One region of the Acetobacterium sp. K1/6 genome, then DNA from elsewhere that is predicted to be linked to it. Evidence: riboswitches for the same ligand, from Rfam matches in the RefSeq annotation. Region 1 holds a riboswitch; each other region holds the start of a gene.
The links. A riboswitch is a leader RNA that binds a small molecule or an ion and turns the genes downstream of it on or off. The one in region 1 is predicted to bind cyclic di-GMP.
Positions count from the first base shown of each region.

Region 2: another riboswitch for cyclic di-GMP. It lies ahead of U2P91_RS14520 (bifunctional diguanylate cyclase/phosphodiesterase); the one in region 1 lies ahead of U2P91_RS04915 (type II secretion system protein).
Region 3: another riboswitch for cyclic di-GMP. It lies ahead of U2P91_RS02350 (nucleotide sugar dehydrogenase); the one in region 1 lies ahead of U2P91_RS04915 (type II secretion system protein).

Region 1 covers NZ_JAXQGA010000004.1:124,762-129,051, reverse strand. The annotation lists gene U2P91_RS04925 (GspE/PulE family protein) at 1-407, shown strand, start outside; gene U2P91_RS04920 (type IV pilus twitching motility protein PilT) at 419-1,474, shown strand; cyclic di-GMP riboswitch class I at 1,729-1,847, shown strand; cyclic di-GMP riboswitch class I at 1,974-2,078, shown strand; gene U2P91_RS04915 (type II secretion system protein) at 2,243-2,803, shown strand; gene U2P91_RS04910 (hypothetical protein) at 3,147-3,545, shown strand; gene U2P91_RS04905 (prepilin peptidase) at 3,578-4,290, shown strand, end outside.
Region 2 covers NZ_JAXQGA010000019.1:32,893-37,182, forward strand. The annotation lists gene U2P91_RS14515 (glucose-6-phosphate isomerase) at 1-1,193, shown strand, start outside; cyclic di-GMP riboswitch class I at 1,379-1,454, shown strand; gene U2P91_RS14520 (bifunctional diguanylate cyclase/phosphodiesterase) at 1,482-2,978, shown strand; gene U2P91_RS14525 (LiaF domain-containing protein) at 3,048-3,506, opposite strand; gene U2P91_RS14530 (phosphohydrolase) at 3,687-4,193, shown strand; gene U2P91_RS14535 (isocitrate/isopropylmalate family dehydrogenase) at 4,252-4,290, shown strand, end outside.
Region 3 covers NZ_JAXQGA010000002.1:98,159-102,448, reverse strand. The annotation lists gene U2P91_RS02355 (polysaccharide deacetylase family protein) at 1-1,019, opposite strand, end outside; gene U2P91_RS02350 (nucleotide sugar dehydrogenase) at 1,036-2,355, opposite strand; cyclic di-GMP riboswitch class I at 2,435-2,529, opposite strand; gene hemZ (coproporphyrinogen dehydrogenase HemZ) at 2,706-4,157, opposite strand; gene U2P91_RS02340 (MBL fold metallo-hydrolase) at 4,165-4,290, opposite strand, start outside.

The DNA.
Region 1 (4,290 bases):
TCCAGGATATGGGCGTTGAGCCTTATATGGTGGCCAACTCATTAACCGGGGTAGTAGCCCAGCGACTGGTCAAAAAAATCTGCCCCAATTGCCGGGAAGCCTATGCGGCGACCGAGATTGAGAAAGACCTGCTGGGGGAACCCCGGCTGACCACCTTGTATCGGGGCCGCGGCTGCCACATGTGCAACAATACCGGTTACAAAGGCCGAACGGCTATCCATGAAATTCTGGCCATCGATAAAACCATTCGGGCTATGATTTCCCGAAGGGAACCGATTGAGAATATTTACAGCTATGTGGAAGAAACCGAGCGGCTGATCCCCTTGCGAAAAAGTGTCTCTAATCTGACGATCCAGGGGATTACCTCGATGGAAGAATTTCTTAAATTATCATATTACGTCGAATAGGGAGAAGCAAGATGACAAATTTTTTAGAGCTGGTTAATTATGGCCGCCGCAATGATTGTTCGGATATTCATTTATCCCGGGAGCTGCCACCGGTTTTCAGAAAAAATGGTAAGCTTTATCAAAGCGACTTTGAACATAATCCGCAAATGATTGAAAACCTGATTTTTAGCTTGTTGACTCCGATTGAACGGGAGAGTCTGGAGTCCGGTACCGATCTGGATTTTTGCCATGTCACCCCAGAAGGGCTAAGGCAGCGGGTCAATATCTATAAACAGCAGGGCAGTTATGCTGCTGCCATCCGTTTGCTTAACGATACCATTCCCAGTTTTGAAGACCTCAAACTGCCGCCGATTATTCGGAAGTTAGCCAGTGAGCCACGGGGACTGATTTTAATCACCGGTCCCACTGGCAGCGGGAAATCCACCACCCTGGCCTCGATGATTGACTACATCAACACCAATCGGGCGGTCCATATTTTAACCATTGAAGACCCGGTGGAGTACAAGCACGAACATAAGCGCAGCATTGTTCATCAGCGCGAAATCGGGGTCGATGCCAGTTCTTTTGCCGCGGCGCTGCGGTCGTCGCTGCGGGAGGACCCGGATGTCATTCTGGTCGGCGAAATGCGGGACTACGAAACCGTTTCCGCCGCCGTCACTGCCGCCGAAACCGGCCATCTGGTCTTGTCCACCCTCCACACCATCGGTGCCGCCAATACCATTGACCGGATCATTGACGTCTTTCCGCCCCACAGCCAGCAGCAGATCCGCACCCAGCTGTCCAGTATTTTAAAAGGGGTCGTCACCCAGCAACTGGTGCCCCTGGCTTCCGGTGAGGGCCGGATGGCTGCCCTGGAGGTGCTGATCGGCACCGATGCGGTGCTGAACCTGATCCGCGAAAATAAAACCCACCAACTGGCCTCCGTGATGCAAACCGGCGGCCGGGACGGCATGAAAACCCTGAATGCGGACTTGGCGATGCTGGTCCGGGACCAGAAAATCACCTACGAGGTCGGTTTGGAATGGGCCAGCGACAAGCAGGAGTTTAACCAGTATTTTGGACGATAGCTTAAAATCGTCTGAATTCGGTTCGTAGGAGCGGTTATCAAGCGCCTGAAAAAACACTGAAAATTTGCAAGACCTCAATTCCAAGAACCAACGTAGATCAAGACTGTCGGGGCGGTTAGTAACCGCCCGAACGCTGTCTTTTATTAACCCGAACGCAATACCAAAACAAATAAACCCTTAACTAACTAAGACGCAAATAAAAACAATTTACCGTGTAATTTGCTTGACTTTTAGTCGAACAACAATTAAGATATGAGAGTAAATAGCATACCAGACGAAAGACTGGGACGCAAAGCTTCAGGGTCTAAGTTATCGTTGTGTAATTTTTAAGCAGTTGAAAAGACACAAGATAATATGACAGCCAGCTGCCACACCAGGTGTGGCTTTTTTTATACCATAAATAGACATGTCACAAAAAATGCAGTAAAATGTCACGAAAATGTAAAATTTTAACTTGACTTTTATTCCGGCGTAGACTACGATTAAATAGAATTAAAGACGATGAAAAAGGCAAAACAGAGGAAACTCTGGGACGCAAAGCTATAGGGTCTAAATCAGTGGGTGTGACAAAAAATCCATCATGATACGACAGCCAGTTGCCGCACGGTGAGAGTGCGGCTTTTTTTGACCCCGAAATGGGTTGGATTAAGGCCAAAAAATGAGAACTGTGAGATAATTGTTCGCAGTTAATAACCGATACGGTATATAAATCATCTTCAGGCGCAGATGATTATATAGAGCTTAAAATAAAAGAATAAGGAGCGAAAAATGGAATTAATTAACAAGATACGGAAAAGCAGAAAAGGGTTTACTCTGGTGGAAATTATTGTGGTGTTGGTGATCTTGGCGATTTTGGCGGCGTTTACGATTCCGACGATGTTGGGATTTGTGGGTGACGCTAAAGGAAAATCTTATATTGCCGAAGCGAGAGAAGTGTATGTAGCAGCACAGGCAACTGCAACAGAAATGACGGCTAAAGGTGGATTGACTCCTAGTCAGTTGCAGACAGCTTTGGGCTCTGGAGCAGTTAAAGCCGTAAAATTAACTCCGCCAGTTGGTAGTCCATCGCTTGAACAGAGTGCAAGTATGCAAATGTGGTCATATCTTAAAGGAGATTTAAATGCCGTAGAGCAGGAAGACTCAACATATAATACAACAGATGGCTTAAATAGGGGTTATGCATATTGGGCAATTACTTTAAGTGCTAGTGATAGCAGTAGTTTAGTGAGTACCACTAATAAAGCGAAAGTAACGACACTGGTTTATTCAAAAGGTGGCTATCAAGTTACGATAAAAGACGGAAATGCCTCAGTAAAAAAATTGAATTAATAGTACTGACATAATAAAGCTTCATTACCCTATGCGTCATAGAGTGATTGCTCTCTATCCCAGGCGCAAACCTGTCATCGGGTTTGCGGGGATGGGGAGATTTTTTATTTCAGGTAGATCATCCCAAGCAGTAATTTACTTATATCAGGCATGCTCAGATAGTTCTTAGAAACCATAAAAATGCAAGTTTTAAATATCAGGGCATGAACAAAAAATTATAACAATTTTACCTCGCCTTAAGCCAATCCTTTAAATTAAATGGTAAAATTAATCTGTTTTGTTACTACTAATATATAACTTTCAAATGCTAAGCTTTGCATCTCACAATCCCGGGAGGTAAACCGTGTACCCAATTAAAAATTATCAGTTTGCTCCCACCAGTCCAGAACCGATCCGCTTCAGCCGGGGCTTTTCCTTGGCGGTATCGGTGATCCTTTTTTTTGTCGTTGTTATCATCGGCGGTCTGGTCTTAAGCATTCAGAATACCACCTACGCAGCCAACAGCCGGCTGGTGTACCTGGCCGCCCAGGCTAAAGCCATCGAATTTGCGGCTTCCGGCAACTACCATGTGCCAGTACAGGCGGATCTTATTGATTATATCGGTGCAGAGGTCAATCAGGCTGCGGTTATCACCGTCATCGACGAAAACCGCGACGCCGCCATCGATTATATTGTCTATACCCGGGGCGGTCTGGTCACCCGATACGCTCCCGGGGAGCTGGTTGCCAGTAAAGAAAAATAGCGGTTAGTATCTATCAGAAAGGATAACGGTCTATGGTCGCATTCATCAACTTCATCCTTTATCTTTATATCTTTGTTGTCGGCATCGTTATCGGCAGCTTTCTTAACGTCGTCATCTACCGGGTGCCCAAAGAAATTTCCTTTGCCAAAGGCCGTTCTTTCTGTCCCCATTGTCAGGCCCAGATCAAAGGCTATCATAATGTGCCGGTGTTCAGTTATCTCTGGCTCCGGGGGAAATGTGCTGATTGCGGCGAACCGATTTCCATCCGCTATCCGTTAGTTGAACTCTTTACCGGGCTGATGGCAATCCTGATTTTTGCAGTTTATGGTCTATCCTTTCAGTGGCTGGTAGTATTCTCGGCAGGGGCCATTTTAATCTGTATTACCATGATTGATTTTGATACCATGACCATTCCCAATGGTCTCGTGATTGCGCTGATGGCACCGGCTTTACTCAGCTTTTTCTTTTTCCCTCAGATCGGGCTCCTTTCCCGGGTGATTGGCATGGGAGTGATTAGTCTGCCGATGTTGGTCCTGGCTTTTTTTATCGCCGATGCCTTTGGCGGTGGGGATATTAAGCTGATGGGGGTCGCCGGATTTCTGTTGGGCTGGGAAAATACTTTGCTGGCAGCCTTTATTGGCCTGATCCTTGGGGGCACAGTTGCAGTTACGCTGCTGGCCAGAAAAACTAAGGATAAACACATGGCCTTCGGCCCATATTTGTGCATCGGAATCATGACAGCATT
Region 2 (4,290 bases), on a different contig from region 1:
TAAAATATGATCATGACGAATTTGCCCGCATCAAAGCGGCGGCAAAAAAAATTAAGGAGCGCTGTGATGCCTTGGTTGTTATTGGTATCGGGGGATCTTACCTGGGTTCCAAGGCAGTGATATCGGCATTGACCAGTCCTTTTTATAATGAAGAACCACGAGGCATGCGAAAGGCACCTAAAATTTATTTTGCCGGACAGAATATCAGCGGAAAATATTTAGAAAATCTGTTGGCGTTACTAAAGGATCAGGAAGTCTGTGTCAATGTGATTTCAAAATCCGGTACAACCACGGAACCCGCGATGGCGTTCCGCTTTTTTAAGAAATTTCTGGAAGAAAAATATGGCAAAGATGAAGCGAAGGAACGCATTTTTGTCACAACGGATCAGGCTAAAGGGGCACTAAAGTTTATGGCCGACGAAGAAGGCTATGAGACCTTTGTAATTCCCGATGATGTGGGCGGGCGTTACTCGGTTTATACCGCGGTCGGTTTGCTTCCCATCGCTGCGGCTGGAATTGATATTGATGCGTTGATGGAGGGGGGAAGATCCGGTTATGAGGATTATAATAAACCAGAGTTTGAAAAAAACCCCTGTTTTCAATATGCGCTGTATCGGAATGTTCTTTATAATCGGGGTAAAAATATTGAAATTTTAGTCGATTACGATCCCTCACTGGAGTATCTGTCTGAGTGGTGGAAACAATTATTTGGTGAAAGTGACGGAAAAGATGGCAAGGGTCTCTTCCCGGCCTCGGTTCATTTTTCCACAGACCTTCACTCGCTGGGCCAAATGATCCAGGATGGCCCGAAGAATCATTTTGAGACGGTGATTGTCATTGACGACGATCAATCGGATATCAAAGTTTTTAACGATGAAAAAAACCTCGAAGGACTCAATTACCTGGCCGGTTGGGAAATCGATGCGGTGAATGAAAAAGCCTTTATGGGGACATTATTGGCACATGTAGATGGCGGCGTCCCGAATGGGGTTATTCATCTAAAAAAACTGGATGCTTTTCACATTGGCAAGCTGATTTACTTTTTCGAGAAGGCCTGTGGTTTAAACGGCTATCTGTTAGGGGTAAATCCCTTTGATCAACCAGGGGTAGAAGCGTATAAGAAAAATATGTTTGCGCTACTCCATAAACCGGGATATGAAGAGTTGACAAAAGAACTGGAAAAACGTTTTTAAGAAGGTCAAGTTATTTTGTTTAAATGCGGCAGAGTGAAAATAAAGTAAAAAAAGTTTAACAAGGAACGCAAGACATAACGTTACAATTATGATACAATATCGAAAAATCTAATACAAAATATCTATAACCTCTGCAGATTAAGAAGCATAATTTATGAAATTTGCAGTTGGAATAGAAAAAATACGGAATTAAAGGGCAAAACTGTTGTGAAATAGTGACGCAAAGCTAAAGGGACTTTTATAAGTTAGCCAGTTACTCAATTAGATTTGACAATTTAGGAGGTAGCGGTGAAGACTTATAACGAAAAAAAGTTATTAATCCTCAGCTTTGCGTTGTTTTTTTTGGTCATGATGGTTTTTATAGTTCACTCAGTTTCTTTTTTTCAGCTTTCTGATCAGGCGATTTTTGGTATTCTGTTTTATAGTTTTTCGTTTATAGGCATTTTTTTTATCAGCCTGACCAGTAATTATTTTGTTTTTAAGCTAAAGAAAGAAATCTTAAAATTAAAGCGGATGCAGGATGTTGACTTTTTGACGGGCTGTCCCAATTGGATCAAGTTTAAACGCGACGTCGAAACGCTGGTTAAAAGAGACCAGACCCAACCCTATGCCATGATCATTTTTGATGTCGATAAGTTCAAGGCGATCAATGATTTATACGGCGATCAGACAGGTAATGAGGTTCTGACGGCAATTGCCCGGATTTTAGAAGAACACCTTGAAACAAATGAGTTGTTTTCGAGAATCGCAACCGACAATTTTAGTGTTTTAATGAAATATAAAGGTTACGGGCAGTTTTCTCAGCGGGTCGAAAAACTGATTCACGAGATTAGTGGCTATTCTCCCAAGTTTATCATTGGTATTTCGATGGGCATTTATCTCATTGAGGAAGACAGGGATATCCATACCCTTAGCGATCGGGCCAATATGGCCAAACGTTCGATAAAGGATAACTCCCAGGTGAGTTACGCCTTTTATGATGACGGGATGCGTCACAGCATGATGATTGAGAACGCGATTGAAAATAGAATGGAAATGGCCTTGCGTAATCGTGAGTTTGAAGTATATCTTCAGCCTAAGTATTTGTTTTCAGATGAGCACATAATCGGCGCAGAGGCGTTGGTACGGTGGAATGATCCTAAACGGGGCATCTTGCCGCCCAATGATTTTATTCCCCTGTTCGAGAAAAATGGGTTTGTGAAAAAAATCGATACCTATATGTTTGAAGAAGTGTGTAAACTGCTACAAAAATGGAAAAAGGAAATGGATCAACTGACAAATATGATTATTTCGGTTAATTTTTCCCGGCTCCACCTGGAAAATACGTTATTGCCGGAGGAATTGCTGGCCATTGCCAATCGCTATCACATCGATCCGAAGATGATTGAAATTGAATTAACGGAAGGAACTGTTTTTGACAATGAAAATCAGATGGTTGCGATTATGAACCATTTAAAGGCTTCCGGGTTTCATATTTCGATTGATGACTTTGGACGAGCCTATTCATCGCTCAATACCCTTAAAAATCTGCCGGCAGATATTTTAAAGCTCGATAAAGCTTTTTTTACCGAAGATAATGCGCGGGGAAAAAAGATTATTACCAGTATGTTGAACATGGCTAAGGATTTAGATCTGATCACGGTTGCCGAAGGGGTTGAGACTCAGGAACAGGTCGATTTCTTAAAAGAAAAAGGTTGCGATATTGCTCAGGGTTTCTTTTATGCCAAACCCATGAATGTCATTGAATTTGAAGATTTTGTCAATAAAAAACTGAAATCGGCTTAGGCTGATTTCAGTTTTTTGAGGTGTTGGCGTTTTATTGATGTTAAGAAAGTGTTTGACAAAAAAATGTTCTTACTCGGATGCATTTTCGAAATTAAGACCACCACAGGTGATATCGGCAAAAACGGAAAGAGCTACCGAATGATCGGGGTCCACACAAACCGTATTGTCGGCAATGCCGCCAAATTTACAGGTATCAACAATTTTTAATTTAAAATTATCGGGAACGATGATGTTCAGACCGCCGCTGATGATACTGATATCCATGCGATAATGGTCTTTTTTAGTAACGACATCTGAAAAGTCAAGCTGCATGCCGCCAAAGAAAGCTCCGATTTTTGTATCCTGCATGGTCTGATCCCGATAATCTTTCATTTTTCCGCCGTACAGAACGGTTTCATCCAAGGAGTCAGCACTGTTGTCAAGGCTCGCTTCAAATTCCTTGCCTTTTTTGATCACGCAAGCATGATAAAGGGCGATCCCAGTTGCAAAAACAACACCTGTTCCGATGAGTAGCTTTTTAATTTTCATGGTCTTTCCTTCCTGTTCTTTTTTATTTAGTTTATCATGATTTCAATAATAACCGTACCTTTTTTTGTTTTTTTTAAGAACTTCACCGATAATTTTAACTTAAAATAAAGATACTATGCTATAATATTTAAAGCTTCTATTCAGTTTTTCTGAATAAATAACAGTAAAAGAAAGGTCTCAATGGAAACAAAAAAGTATTATGATGAGTTTGAAACCATTGTTGGCGATATATTAACACACAGTGAATTCCAAAAATTAAGGGAAATTGATCATCATGGCAATGGTTTATATGAACACGCTGTTGCAGTGGGGTATTATTCCTATCGCGTAGCCAGATTTTTAAGGATGGATTACGCATCCGTTGCGAGAGGGGCAACACTCCATGATTTTTTTCTGGAAGCATGGCAGGGTAAGGTTAAAACAGGCAAAGGGCTCAGTCGGATTAAGGAAATGCATGGCTTCTCCCATCCTAAAGTAGCACTTGAAAATGCCGAAAAATATTTTGATATCGATCAGCGCCAGGCAGATATGATCGTGAAACATATGTTTCCCCTGACACTTATTCCCCCGACAAACCTGGGCAGCTGGGTTGTTACCGCGGTGGATAAATTTGTGGCCACCAATGAACTGGTTTTTAAAAATACCCAGCCCATCAAACGGCTTAAAAGTATGATGTCCAGAGCTTAATCGGCAGCTTGCCTTAAGCATTTCTATGACACAAATCAATAAATTTGACGGAGGAACTATGATCGAAGAACAGATTGAACGAGCAAAGGCCCATTTT
Region 3 (4,290 bases), on a different contig from region 1:
TTTTTTTCTGGCAGCTTTGTTTGTGAACTCGATACTATCGGTAATCCTAAAAAGGCTGCAGTTTGACTTCCTTGTGATGAACCCTTACTTTCTTGAGAAGTTATTATCGCTGCTGTTGTTAAAGCGTCATCATCAACAAATACAGTTCTTACACCATTTTCTTTGAGAGCTTTCAACAACCATGTAATCATTTGAATCAGCTGCTCTTCCTCAGTGACACTCTCTTCTGTACTTTTTTTATCAAGTGTTTTCTTATCAATAGCGGGCTGAATAGGTTGATTTGACTTCCTATATTCGGATTCATCTAGTACATCATCCAGTTTTATTGAAACAATGGTTCCAGTTTTAATATTTCTTATATAGTTTGTCGTCATCTCGTATGATGAAAAACTTTGATAGCTAAGGTACTGATTCGATAAAACAACCTTATTCAAATTACTTGCATATGCTGATTCAAGGATTGAATCACCATAATGTGTTGTATTGCATTTCAGTAAAGTTGGAGTAATTCCCAATATGCTCTTCAAGACTAGGTTAGCCCTGCATAAATCTTCAATCTGTTCCTGCTGTGAAAGATTCATAATGTCTTTTGATCCGGAAAGTGTGTAGTTACCAACCATTTGATTATTTGTAACAATATTCTTCACAGCTTCACCATCTTCTGCAGCTTCTATTCCCGAAACAAAAAATGTTCCATTCATTTTATTTTCATTCAGTAAAACAATAATTTTATCCATTGTTTCCCGGTCTGAAAGACCGTCAAAGGTTAGTGCTATGACACCATTATTTGTTTCTGTACCTACTATAATGTCGGCTTTCTGACGATCATTGCTTAATCTGGTTAAAGCGTCATCAATCTCTTTTGAAGCATCATACTGAATTTTATTTACGATCATTTCACTTATCAGAGTACTTGAATCTTTAAAAAGAAAGTAAAATACTAAGGTAAGTAATAAGATCAGGAAAACTGCTACACTTATGATTTTAATCCCATTTCCAACATTTCGAAAGCTTTTCAAACTCAATCCCCTTTATCTACAGATTCCAATACTGAAAGCCAAAGTTTTCAGCCTCTTTTTTATTGAATATACTTTTTATATCAATCAATACTTTACCAGCAGTTTCAATTTTGCGATACATCTTTTTAACTTCATTCAGGGAAAGACACTTAAAATCATCATGTGCAACTGCGAAAACAATACAATCAGCATCACTTATCTGATCAACATCAACCAAACAACATTGATACTCTTTATATACTTCTTCCTTATCTGCAGTTGGATCGCATATCATTGGATTTAAATAATACCCTTTTAATAATTCAATAATATCCCATACTTTTGAGTTTCTTAAATCTTTGCAATTCTCTTTAAACGTAATACCTAAAACATAGATATTTGTCTCTTTGATACTAATATCCGCTTTAATTAATTGTCTAAATACTGCTTCAACAACAAACTTGCTCATATCATCATTGATTCTTCTTCCAGCAGATATAATTTGTGAATTATAGCCAAGTTTTTCTGCTTCATATATAAAATAATATGGATCTATGCCAATACAATGCCCCCCAACTAGGCCAGGGTAAAAATTCAGTGCATTCCATTTTGTGTTCATTGCTTTGATGACGTCCTCAGTATTTATATTCATATGATCAAAGATCATTGCTAATTCATTCATAAATGCAATATTTATATCTCTTTGTGCATTTTCAGCAATTTTAGCCGCTTCTGCTACCTTGATAGATTCAGCCTCAAAAATATCTGCTTCCACTACCAATCGATATACATTAGCAATTATTTGGCGCGTTTCAATATCTAATCCAGCAACAATTTTGGGTATGTTTTTTAGTCGATGTTGCTTATCTCCCGGGTTGATTCGTTCAGGCGAATAACCGACTGAAAAGTCAATTCCCGGAATCAAGCCTGATTCCTGTTGTAATATTGGTATACAGATATCTTCGGTAACTCCCGGATAAACTGTAGACTCAAAGACAATTATGGTATCTTTCTTCATATATCTACCAACCATTTTACTTGCCTCAATCACCGGATTTAGATCTGGCCTTTTATCTTGAAAAATTGGTGTTGGAACTGTAATAATAATGAATTTAGCATTTGCAATACATTTTTCGTCACATGTAAAATCTAATGCTGTCTTTTTTATTCGCTCATTTCCGACTTCATTTGTCGGGTCAATTCCGTTTTTATACTTGTCAATTTTAGTTTTATCAATATCAAAGCCGATAACATCAACCTTCTCCGAAAATCCAATCGCCAAGGGGATTCCTACGTAACCAAGGCCAACAACAAGAATTTTCTCCTTCTTTTGACAAATTTCCTCAAATATGCCCATAAATACCTCTTTCATATATTTGTAATAGACTTAAACTGCTGCAAATAACAATTGCGAACAAAAAAAAAGCTACCATAATTATGGTAGCTAGACTATCATAGTCGCACAATTACATGCGACTTTAGACTCTATGCTTTGCGTCTTCAACTTTCGTTAAGTTTGCCTTTACTTAATATCACACTATGCAATTCTTGGAGCAATTAATAATAGCATGAGCATTTACAAATTGTCAATATAATTTTGAATAATATTACAACTACATTACAAAATATCTTTTTCCGTTACTATTTAGGAAATTACAGCCTATTATTCTTTAACCGTTAGTAAACATCTTAATTTGTCAAACCCGTTTAAAGTGTTTGTTTATAAGCTTCACACTTCTTCTCCACAATCTCCTCAAACCGTTCATTATAAGTCCTCACGTCCTTAACCGTAAAGACCTTTCTGATATTATCGGTAACTGGATCATAGAGGTTTCCCGTTGCTCCGGCTCCGATACCGATAGTAGACTGGCATTCAGCCATCATCAGAATATTATAAATCCCTTCATGTCCCGGCTTTGCATACCCCGTATTCTCACTGTTATCTCTGGTGTATTTTAAACGATACAGATAATAGGGTTCAAAACCTTCACCACTTAAACGGCTCTTCACCGCCTGATAAAAGCCTTCACCATAGCCCTCTTTAACGACAATCCCGTTTTGATCTTTGATTCTGGAGCCCTTTTTAATCGATAGATTATGGATCGTTATATTTTCTGGTGCAAGTGCAATAACAGCGTCCAGTGATCGTAAAAAATCATCCGGTGTTTCATTTCCCAATCCCACAATCAGATCCATGTTCAAGGTTTTAAAGCCGAAGGATTTGACGAGTGCTACCTGTTTCTCGATCAGTCCGGCTTCCCATGGTCTTCCCACACTTTGCAACGTTTGCGGATTCATCGATTGGGGATTGAGACAAAGCCGCTCCACGCCATGATCTTTTGCAACCTTTAGCTTATCTCGGTTAATGGTTTCTGGTCGCCCTGCTTCTAAGGTATATTCTCTGAGATGGGATAAATCAAGGGATTCTTCCAACGATGACATCAGCGCATCCAACTGAATGGCGCTTAACACCGTCGGCGTTCCACCACCAATATATAAAGTATCAATCCGTAAATCTGAAGCGCTTAGTATTTCGCCAGTTTTTTTTATTTCAACAAGCAAATGATCAAAGTACTGTTCAAGATTTTCACCCTTTTTGTCGACGATCGTGGATACAAAGGAGCAATAATCGCATTTGGACGGACAAAGCGGAATCCCCACATATAGACTAATCAGGTGAGAATTTGCACACGCTTGTACAGCGGGAATAAAATCAGCTTGTTTTTTTGCAATCCGCATCAATAAGTCCGTGCGGTCACGACTGACCCGATAGTATTTTCTGAATCGATTGTTGATTTCTGTTGGACTCCACCCTTGTTTTACATACTTTTGCACCATTTTAACGGGTTTGATTCCTGTTAATGTTCCCCACTGCAGCTGCCTGTCAAAATACTCAGATAAAAAATCATAAAGAAACCCCTTGTAAATACTATTTTCAAGAGGATCATCACTGTTATTAACTTGAAAGGCCCGAGTTAATGTTTTTCCATCGTCCCATGTCAGGGTCAGAATGACTTGATTCCCCCGCTTTCTTTGAGATAATACACCATCAGCAGCTCCCGATACGACGTTTTTTACGCCTGGGTCAAAGGCCTGATATAATTCGTGGAAATAATACTCCAATTCCGGTCGTTCTAAATCAAAGCGAAGTACTCTCATCGGCTCTCTAAAAACGCCCCTTTAAAAAAGGATTGTTCGTTTTTTCGTACCCAATGGTCGTATTCTCGCCATGTCCCGGCAATACAGTGGTTGCATCGTCCAGAACAAACAATTTTGATTTAATTCCATTTAG